DNA from 2 places in the Mycobacterium hiberniae genome. Region 2 is predicted to be linked to the other one. Evidence: riboswitches for the same ligand, from Rfam matches in the RefSeq annotation. Region 2 holds a riboswitch; the other holds the start of a gene.
What was found. Region 2 has a riboswitch for cobalamin ahead of metE (5-methyltetrahydropteroyltriglutamate--homocysteine S-methyltransferase). Riboswitches for the same ligand answer to the same signal wherever they lie in the genome.

Region 1 (5,399 bases), 2.1 Mb from region 2:
CAGTTCTACCTGGCCAAGTACTGGGCCGAGGAGCTGGCCGCCCAGACCGAGGACGCCGAACTGGCCGAGCACTTCGCCGCATTGGCGAACGCGCTGGACAAGAACGAGGACGCCATCCTCAACGAGCTGAACGTGGTGCAGGGCAAGCCGGTGGACATCGGCGGGTACTACGCACCCGATCACGCGCTGACCTCGGCGGTGATGCGGCCCAGCCCGACACTCAACGCTGCGATCGACGTCAAGGACTGACGTGGCGGCGGGCGGCCGGTCGGCTCACTGAAGGACGCAGAGGACTTCGTCGAGAGTGGCGGTGCCGCCCACGTGATCCAGTCGCGTGGTGTCGAACATCGCCGGGCCGGTGGCAGCCCTGTCGGTCAGCACGTAGCGGCCCGCATCGGGGCTGCGGCGCACCGTGTCCTCTGGGGCGCAGGTGCCGGTCAGCTTTACCGCGTCGGTGAAGTTGACGCCGACCTGGAACACGTGTGGTTCGGCCTGCAGTGCGCCGGTGAGGCGGGCGATGAGGTTATCCGGAGCGAAGAACCGCCAGCCCGCGTCCAGCCGCAACCAATAGCGACCACCGATCGCGTCGATGGCCGCCGTGCCCGGATCGGCGAACGCCAAAAACGGGTACCGCTGGGCCAGCAGCGCCCGATCTTGCGCTGTCAGCCCGGTGTCGATCGCCACGAAGCGTCCGACGCGTGGCACGTCGAGGCAGCAGTGCAGGAACGAGTTCAGGGTCTGCTCGGTGCCGGCTCGGTCAGGCCCGGTGCGCAGGGTGAGCGTCACCTCAGCGTCGGGCTGCCCGGCAACCAGGTTGTGCACCACCGCTTCGGGATAGTGCGACGCTGCGTCGAGCATGGCAGGAACCGAATAATCGCGGTTGGAAGCGATGCGTTGCCGTTCGTCGTCGGGGACCGCGGTGCGCGCCACCAGGCCCCGGCACAGCATGAAGGCTTCGTCGTGGTTGCCGAGCCACGACGCGCACACCGCGCGCTCGTCGGTCGCGCGGAAGTTGTAGACCCCCGCATCGACCCAAAGGTCGTCGTCGGGCATCGGGATTTCCTCGGCTTGTCTGGCGAACAGGTGACCGAGCTGGTAGCGCCCCGCGGAGCGGTAGGCGAACGCGATGCAATACAGCGGTTCGGCACGGGTCGGCCGAAACTCCCAGGCCCGTAGGTAGGCGGCCTGCACTTCCGGCCACGGTTCGCCGAGTACCTCCATTGCGCCGGCTTTGCGGTACAGCGAGAAGTAGACCTCTTCGTCGTAGCCCCCCATTTGAGCCCGCCGTTCGTACCAGGGGACTGCGGCGGCGTAATCCTCCAGATCGAAGCAGCTCTGCGCCAGATAAAAGACCGACCTCGCGTCCTCGGGATTGCGTTCGACCTCGGCCATGAGGAGATCCCGGTCGCGGGCATACTTCTGTGGATCCAGGTTACGGGCGCCCAGGCGCCGTGATTCGATGGCGAAGTCGCCGTAGAAGCGGGTGGTGACGTGGTCTTCATCGCATTCGACGTACTCGTGGACCACGCCGACGTAGCGCACCGGCAGCCCATCGCGGAACAGCTGCGGGCGCCAGCCCCTGACGGCTTCCTGCCGGATACGGATCTCGTAGATGTCGGCGTCCAGGCCGGTGAAATCGGGTGTGCCCACAATCGTGTCGTCGGCGTCGATCACCAAGATGTAGTCGCAGCGACCCTGCGCCAGGCTCAGTGCCTCGGTGCGGTTGTGCCCGAAGTTACGCCAGGGCCGTTCGTAGAGCTCGCCGGGGATGCCCAGGGCTGCCATGTGCTCGCGGATCACCTGCTGGGTTCCGTCCTGCGAGCCGGTGTCGACGATCACCCACGCGTTGATGTAGGGCGCGGTGGCGCTCAGCACCTCCTCAATGATGTGGGCTTCGTCTCGTACGATCATGTTCAGGCAGATCGTGGGGGTGTTCACCGGGTCGGACACGGTCGGCAGATTACCCGGTGCCCCGGCGGGCCGGGACAGGCCGCAAGCGTCGCCGATCGGGGCCCAACCCCCGACGGCCGCGAACTCCGCACGCACAGCAAGACGCCACCGGCGTGCGAGTCACGATCGATTCGAGCCGATTGATCACACGACGCGGACGGGTGCCCAGGGGCGCGGGGAGTCATGTTTGGCTTTGGCCGGGCCCGTCGGCGTGCGACAATGCACCGGTCAGGCGATGACGAGGTAGGAATCCGGTGCGAATCCGGAGCGGTCCCGCCACTGTGATCGGGGAGTCACTCACCCGAGAGCCAGACCCACTCGTCGTTGCATCCTGCTATTCCGGGCGGGCAACCCGAGAGAGCTGGCCAACGTGACTGCGCCGATTTGGATCGCGTCTCCTCCTGAAGTCCATTCCACCTTGCTGTCGGCAGGTCCCGGTGCGGGTCCACTGTTGGCGTCGGCGTCGGCGTGGAGTGCGTTGAGCGCCGAATACGGCGCTGTCGCCGACGCGTTGACGGTGCTGCTCGCCGAGGTGCAGGCCGGTGCGTGGCAGGGACCGAGCGCCGAGGCGTACGTGGCGGCGAACGTTCCCTACCTGGCGTGGCTGCTGCAGGCCGGTTTCGACAGCGCCGTCAGCGCTGCCGCGCACCAGGCCGCGGCAAGCGCCTACGGTGCCGCGCTGGCCGCCATGCCGACGCTGGCCGAGCTCGCGGCCAACCACGCCACCCACGCGGCGCTGGTGGCCACCAACTTCTTCGGTGTCAACACCATCCCGATCGCGCTCAACGAGGCCGACTACGGCCGGATGTGGCTGCAGGCCGCCACCGTGATGGCCACTTACCAGGCCGTGGCCGGGGCAGCGGTGGCGTCGAGCCCGCAGACCCCCGCCGCGCCGCAGATCACCAAGGCCGGATCCGCCGAGGCCGACCCGTCGCAGCTGCCGCCGGATCGGCAGAACGAGATCATGGAGTGGCTGCAGAACATCGGCTATACGGAGTTCTACAACAACGTGCTCCAGCCGATGATCAATGAGCTGGCCGCCAACCCGTTCCTGCAGTCGATGTTCGGCGGCTTCAATCCGTGGCTGCCCATCCTCGGCAATCCACTGAGCTTTCTGAGTCCCTACAACATCGCGTTCGCGATCGGCTACCCGATGGACATCGGCTCGTTCGCCGCCTATCTGTCGCAGACCTTCGCGTTCATCGCCGCCGATATCGCCGCGGCCTTCGCCTCGGGAAATCCCACCACCATCGCCATGACCCTGCTGTTCACCGCCGTCGAGGCGGTCGGCACCATCATCACCGATGTGATCGCCCTGCTCAAGACGCTGCTGGAGCAGGCGGTGGTGCTGATCCCGGTGATGCTGCCGATGCTGACCACCATGCTCGCGCCGCTGGCCGCGGCACCGTTGGCCGGGCTGGCCGGGCTGTCCGGCCTGGCGGCTGTGCCCGGCGTTGCGGTCCCCGTGGCGCCGCCCGCGCCGCCGTTCGCCGGTCTCACGGTGGCCCCGACCCCGCCGGCTTCCGCACCGGTGTCCGCGCCCGCGCCCGCGTCGGCCCCTGCTCCGGTCCCGCCGGCGCCCCCGCCGCCCGGGCCGCCGCCGGCCCCGCCGTTATCCCCGGTGGACGGCCTGTCCGCGATGTACCTGGTGGCCGGTCTGCGCCAGCAGGCCAGCCGGGGGGCCGGCACCAGCGCGCGGCGGCGCCGAGCCCCGGAGCCCGACACCGGCGAGGTTGCGGCCCCCGCCGCTGCGGCGGAGGTGCCGGCCAAAGCGCGCCGGCGCCGGCGCGCGAAGCTCGACATGCTCGGCCGCGGATACGAATACATGGATCTGGAGGATTCCGAGGACGACGCTTCGCCGGGCCCGGTACCGGGCGGGTTGACCGCATTGACCGGTAATGCCTTGAGCGGCGGCGTGATCACCCCGATGACCCCCGGAACCTGGATGAAGGAGCAGCAGACGCAGGCACCCTGAGGCGCTCGTCGTGGGGCGCTGCCGATGGGTGTTGTGGCTGACTGCCTCAGCGTTGCGGACGAGTCGCCGGGCGGTGGCTCAGCGCGCAGTCGTGACACAGGCCGCCACCGGGCGTGCGGTAGAACAAGCAGCAGCCGGTGCGCCGGTAGCCGGTTCCGGGGCCGTCGAAACGCAGTGTCCCGGCAAGACGTTCGTCGTCGACCAGGTGCCGCGCCAGCTTCCAGCCCAGCTGGTCGGTCAGATTGCCGCCGTGGTGCCGGTGCAGGGCGTGCGCGGCGCTCAGCGCCGCGGCGGCGGCGTTGCCGAGCAGGAGCCGCTCGGAGATCGGGCCGAGCCGGCGCACCGCGGCTGCCAGCGGTTGCAGGTGCCCCGACAGGATCTGCTCACCCAGCAGCGCCCACAGCGGGCCGGCGGCCTCCGCGGAGCTTTGCCAAGCCAACGGCGCCGGCAGGTGCAGTCCGATGGTGCCGCCGCATTCGGCGTACCGGAGTCGGCCGGGATCAAGGTCGACCAGCAGCGCGTGTTCGGCTACGGCGCCCAGCCCGATGGACCACAACCGGGCGGCGTACCCAAGGTAGAAGGTGGACGCTGCCACCCGAAATTCCGACGCCCCGATGCGTTCCCGCACCCGGGCGATCACGCCGGAAAGCAGCTCCGGGTCGGTATAGAGCTCCGCCACCGGCCGCCAGTCCGCCGCCGCGCCGGCGGGCGAAAGCGTGAAATATGTTCCGAAGGAGGCCAATTCAGCCAGGGCCGCGACGGTGCGATCCGGCGGTGCGCAGCGGTGGGCAGCCGTGGGCAGGGTACGCAGCAGCTGCGCCAGGTCCGGCAGTGCGGCGTCGCGATTTCCGTTGGCGGTGCGCACCGTGATGGCGCGGGATTCGGTTGCCGTGAGCACGATCTCAGCGGGGTCGTCGGGGTTGCCCGGGGGGCCGTAGCCCTCCCGGGCCAGCACCCGGTGCAGGGCCGAACGCAGTGGTTCGGCGGCGTCGACTCGCGCGGTGCGCACGCGGCGGTCGCCGGCACGGGTATCGAGCTCGAACATCCCGCTGCCCGGGTCGAAACGCAACGTGTCGTTGCCGAACATCTCCCCGATGCGCCCGGACAACATCAGCTCCTCGCCGACGGTGTCCACGCAGGTGCCCGCCGGATCCATCAGCCACACCCGGTCGGCCACCCGCAGCGCCAACTCCAGGTCGTGGGTGCTGAGCACCACCGCCATCCGCTGCTCGCGGGCCAGCTCACGCAGCAGGCCGAACAGTGCGGCCCGCGACGACACATCCAGAAATGCGGTCGGCTCGTCGAGGATCAGCAGACCTGGCTGTTGGGCGAGCGCCCGTGCGGTCAGGACGCGCTGGCATTCGCCGTCGGACAGTTCGGCGGCCGGTCGTGCCGCCAGATGCTGCGCGCCGGTCGCCGCCAGCGCCCAGTCGACGATCTCCTCGTCGGCCGGGCGCAGCCGGGCGCCCAGGCC
Region 2 (5,399 bases):
CGCTTCCACAATGACGGCTTCAGCCATGGTGCTCCTTCATTCAACGAGGTGTGATTGACCTCGATTGTCAACCAGCCCGTCGCCGCCACCCGAAGGGGGGTGGCCATCGCTTGGTCAGCCGACCGGATCGAACTCCAGGTGCAGGTCCTGCAGCCCCCACATGATGAACGTCGGCTCGAAGTTGTAGTGGCGCGCTTCAGGCCGGCCGTGCTTGTCCGGCTCACCGTCGGCGCACTGCGGGAGCAGGCCCGCGATGTCGACCTGGGTCACTGCTCATCGGAGCGGCTGAAGTAGACCGGAACCGACGCCGTGACGGCTTTGGACCGGCCGCCAAGCTGCCCACGGGACCCTGGTGGGCGTGATTAACACTGTGGCCGTTGCCATTCCACATCTTCCCGACGGCGCATCCGTCATCGTCACGGGCTCGACCGCGGGCATGATCCGGGGAACCACCGACAACCCGAACACGCGACCGGGCGGCACCGGCTACGGGTGGAGCAAGCGCATCGTCATGGAGTACGTCAAACCAGATTTCGCTGTATCTGGCGCCCCGGATGATCCGGGTCAACGCCATTCACCCCACCAACTGCAACACCCACCTGCTGCAGAACGACGGCATGTACTCCATGTTCCGCCCGGACCTGACCGCCGCGGGCAAGAAGGCCACCCGCGAGGATGCCGAGCCGCTGTTCACGCCCTTCCAGGCGATGCCGATCCCCTGCGTGGAGCCCGAGGACATGGCCAATCCCGGGGTGTTCCTGGCCAGTGACGACGCGCGCTTCATCACCGGCCAGCACATCCGCGTCGACGCCGGCTCCCTGCTCAAATGGCCGACGGTCCGGGCGGCTGAGTCGTCGCGCCGGTGTCGCGGCGTCCGCCGCCCGGTAGCGTCGCTCCCATGGCTCGCATCGTGATCATCGGTGGCCACGGCAAGGTCGCCCTGCTGCTCGCCCCCATCCTGAGCGCCCGCGGCAATCAGGTCACTTCGGTGTTCCGCAACCCCGAGCACGCCGATGAGGTCGCGGCGACCGGGGCGCACCCGGTGGTGGCCGACATCGAGCACCTCGACACCGACGCGCTGGCCGAGCTGCTGGCCGGTCACGACGCGGTGGTGTTCTCCGCGGGTGCCGGCGGCGGCAATCCGGCGCGGACCTACGCCGTGGACCGCGACGCCGCGATCCGCACCATCGACGCCGCCGCCAAGGCCGGGGTGCGGCGGTTCATCATGGTGTCCTACTTCGGCGCCGGTCCCAACCACGGTGTTCCCGAAGGCGACTCGTTCTTTCCGTATGCGCAGGCCAAAGCCGCCGCCGACGCCCACCTGCGCGCCAGCGACCTGGACTGGACGGTGCTGGGGCCGAGCCGGCTGACGCTCGAGGAGCCGACCGGCCGCATCGACGTGGGCACGGGCAGGGGTCAGGTGTCGCGCGGCAACGTCGCCCAAGTGATCGCGGCCTGCCTGGCCGACGCGTCGACCACTGGGCGCACCATCGATTTCAACGACGGCCACACGCCGATCCCGCAGGCGCTCGCGGCCCAGCACGCCGAGTAATCTCGGTCCTGCAACTGGTTTGCCGGCGCCGCCTCACGGCGGCTTCGGCATCGAGCGCACGGCGGTTTTCCGTCGGGCGCGAGAGGGAACCCGGTGAGAATCCGGGACTGTCCCGCAGCGGTATGCAGGAACGACCGCCGTCACAAAGCACTGGTCCACCGACTGGGAAGCGACGGCCATTAGGAGCACTTCGGTGCGTGCCTGCGAGTCCGAATACCTGCCTGTTGTGCTGGGCGCGCCGCGCCCAGCGGATCATCGCCCCGCGGAATGGGCGTCTGGTTTTGAGGGTTTTATTGCGTTAAATTGCATGGGACCGGATTGGCTGGACAACTGCCGGCGGTGATCCACCCTGCAATCGAAGGATCAACTCGTGAACGCTCACCCCTTTACCGCCACCGTCATCGGCTCCCCGCGCATCGGACCTCGACGCGAGCTCAAACGCGCCACCGAAAGTTACTGGGCCGGCCGGATCAACCAGGACGAGCTGCGCCATGTGGCCGCCGGACTGCGCCGCGACGCCTGGGCTCAGCTGACCGCCGCCGGCCTGGACTCGGTGCCGGTGAACACGTTCTCCTACTACGACCAGATGCTCGACACGGCGGTGCTGCTGGGCGCACTCCCCGCCCGGGTGGCCGGCGTGACCGACGAGCTGGACCGCTACTTCGCCGCAGCCCGGGGCACCTCGGACATTGCACCGCTGGAGATGACCAAGTGGTTCGACACCAACTACCACTACATCGTTGCCGAGATCGGCCCGGACACAACGTTCAGGCTGAACCCGGCCAAGGTGCTGGCCGAGCTCGCCGAGGCACAAGTGCAGGGCATCGGCGGAAACGTGGCCCGGCCCGTGATCATCGGTCCGGTCACCTTCCTGCTGCTGTCCAAGGCTGTCGACGGTGCGCCGGCACCGATCTCCCGCCTGGACGAGCTCACCGAGGTCTACGCCGAACTGCTGGGCGCGCTGGCCGACGCCGGGGCGCAGTGGGTGCAGATCGACGAGCCGGTGCTGGTGACCGACATCTGCGCCGACGCGCCCGCGCTGGCCGAGCAGGTCTACAACCGGCTCGGCGGGCTGAGCAACCGGCCGTCGATCTTCGTGGCCACCTACTTCGGTGACCCCGGTGCGGGGCTGGCGGCGCTGGCCCGCACGCCGGTCGAGGCCATCGGGGTGGACCTGGTCTACGGCCCGAGCACCGTGGCGCCGGTGCCGGAGCTGGCATCCAAGACTCTGGTGGCCGGCATCGTCGACGGCCGCAACATCTGGCGCACCGACCTGCGGGCGGCGCTGGCCACCCTGGTATCGCTGCGAGGCAGTGCGGCGGCCGTTGCGGTATCGACGTCGTGCTCGACGCTGCACGTGCCGTACTCGTTGGAACCCGAGTCCGGATTGGACGAGGCGCTGCGCAGTTGGCTGGCGTTCGGCGCGGAGAAGGTGAGCGAGGTGGCCACCCTGGCGCGTGCCCTGCGCGACGGCCCGGATGCCGTGGCCGAGGAGATCGCCGCGTCCGACGCCGCGGTCGCCTCCCGCACGTCCGACCCGCGCCTGAACAATGCCGCGCTGCGCGCGCAGATCGCCGAGATCAGGGCGGCCGGCACCCGGCGCGGTTCGGCGCAGGCACGCCGCGCCGCTCAGGAGGCGCGGCTGCACCTGCCGCCGCTGCCCACCACCACCATCGGCTCGTTCCCGCAGACCGTCGAGATCCGCAAGGCCCGTGCGGCGTTGGCGGCCGGCGAGATCGACCAGGTGCAGTACATCGAGCGGATGAAGGCCGAAGTCGCTGCCGTCATCAAGCTGCAGGAGGATCTGGGCCTCGACGTTCTGGTGCACGGCGAGCCGGAGCGCAACGACATGGTGCAGTACTTCGCCGAGCAGCTGGAGGGCTTCTTCGCCACCCGCAACGGCTGGGTGCAGTCCTACGGCAGTCGCTGTGTCCGTCCGCCGGTGCTGTTCGGCGACGTCACCCGGCCCAAGCCGATGACGGTGCAGTGGGCGACCTACGCCCAGTCGCTGACCGACAAGCCGGTCAAGGGCATGCTCACCGGCCCGGTGACCATCCTGGCCTGGTCGTTCGTGCGCGACGACCAGCCGCTGGCCGACACCGCCTACCAGGTGGCCTTGGCGATCCGGGAGGAGACGCTCGATCTGGAGGCCGCCGGTATCGCGGTGATCCAGGTCGACGAGCCCGCCCTGCGCGAGCTGCTGCCGCTGCGCGACGCCGACAAAGCGGCCTACCTGGAGTGGGCGGTCGGCGCTTTCCGGCTGGCGACGTCAGGTGTCTCGGATGCGACCCAGATCCACACCCACCTGTGCTACTCGGAGTTCGGTGAGGTGATCGGCGCGATCGCCGACCTGGACGCCGACGTCACCTCGATCGAGGCGGCGCGCTCGCACATGGAGGTGCTCGACGACCTCAACGCGATCGGGTTCGCCAACGAAGTCGGCCCCGGGGTCTACGACATCCACTCGCCGCGGGTGCCCAGCGCCGACGAGATGGCGGTGTCGCTGCGTGAGGCACTGGGCGCCGTGCCCGCGCAGCGTCTGTGGGTCAACCCGGATTGCGGGTTGAAGACCCGCAAGCCCGACGAGGTGACCGCTTCACTGGCCAACATGGTCGCCGCGGCCCAGCAGGTCCGGGCCGGGGTGTAACGACAACTCGCCGAGTGTGCGTCCAGGGCGGGATTTTCACCTGATTCTCGCCCTGGACGCACACTCGGCGCGTAAGCCGGCGCATTAGCCTTGCCTGATGGACTTCACCACGCTGCGACACGAGGTCGAAGACGGCATTCTCACCGTGTATCTGCACCGGCCGGACAATCTCAACGCGTTCACCGTCGAGATGGCCGACGAGTTGGAACGCACCTTCATCGACGTCAACGACAACGACGATGTCCGCGCGGTGATCGTCACCGGCTCCGGACGCGCGTTCTGCGCCGGCATGGACCTGTCCAGCTCCGGCAACGTGTTCGGTCTCGACGAGTCCAAGTCGCCGGCACTGGCCGACATGGCCGACCTCGACGATCCCGAACTGGTGCGGGTGCGCGACACCGGCGGACGGGTGACGCTGGCGATCTATGGCTGCCGCAAGCCGGTGATCGCCGCGGTCAACGGCGCCGCGGTCGGGATCGGCGCCACCATGATGCTGGCCATGGACGCCCGGCTGTTTTCCACCAAGGCACGGTTCGGGTTGGTGTTCGGGAAATTGGGCATCACCCCGGAGGCCTGCTCGACGTGGTTCCTGCCGCGGATCGTGGGCATGCCGACGGCCCTGGATCTGCTGTATCGCGCCGACATCCTCGACGCCGAGGCCGCACACGGCTGCGGGATCGCCCAGGCAGTTCACCAACCGGAGACACTTTTGGCCGAGGCGCGGGCGCTGGCCGACGCCTGGACCAAGGGCCGCTCGCCGGTCTCCTTCGCGCTGATCCGCCAGATGCTCTACCGCAACTCCGCCCAGCCCGATCCGGTGGAGGCGCACCGGGTCGACTCGCTGGCGATGTTCTACACCAGCATCGGTGACGGCGCCGACGGCGTGCGCGCCTTCCTGGAAAAGCGTGCCCCGCACTTCAGTGCTCGGGCCTCACAGATGCCGCCGTTCTACGACGAGTGGGTGCCCGGCACCTAGCCGGCGGGCTGCCATCCCGGGCCGCGGAACAGGTGGCCGAACACCGCACGCCAGCTGCGCGCCGCGCGGATGTCGCGCCAGATCGCGACGTACTCGTGGGTGGCCACTCGCACCGGGTTGAACGTGTCGATGTTCTTGGTCAAGCCGTAGACGGCCGGCTCGTTCTCGGGCTCGAAGGTGCCGAACAGCCGATCCCACACGATCAGGATTCCCCCGTAGTTCTT

Region 1: it holds a riboswitch for cobalamin, as region 2 does, so the genes downstream of both, G6N14_RS12870 (PPE domain-containing protein) here and metE (5-methyltetrahydropteroyltriglutamate--homocysteine S-methyltransferase) in region 2, are expected to answer to the same signal.

The regions. Positions count from the first base shown of each region.
Region 1 is NZ_AP022609.1:2,721,302-2,726,700, reverse strand. Features, by position in the region: gene G6N14_RS12880 (NADP-dependent isocitrate dehydrogenase) at 1-249, shown strand, start outside; gene G6N14_RS12875 (glycosyltransferase) at 274-1,950, opposite strand; cobalamin riboswitch at 2,151-2,290, shown strand; gene G6N14_RS12870 (PPE domain-containing protein) at 2,321-3,925, shown strand; gene G6N14_RS12865 (ATP-binding cassette domain-containing protein) at 3,972-5,399, opposite strand, start outside.
Region 2 is NZ_AP022609.1:667,359-672,757, reverse strand. Features, by position in the region: gene G6N14_RS03215 (thiolase family protein) at 1-27, opposite strand, end outside; gene G6N14_RS03210 (hypothetical protein) at 115-270, opposite strand; partial or broken gene G6N14_RS03205 (SDR family oxidoreductase) at 350-850, shown strand; gene G6N14_RS03200 (SDR family oxidoreductase) at 899-1,552, shown strand; cobalamin riboswitch at 1,599-1,791, shown strand; gene metE (5-methyltetrahydropteroyltriglutamate--homocysteine S-methyltransferase) at 1,902-4,199, shown strand; gene G6N14_RS03190 (crotonase/enoyl-CoA hydratase family protein) at 4,297-5,175, shown strand; gene G6N14_RS03185 (sterol desaturase family protein) at 5,172-5,399, opposite strand, start outside.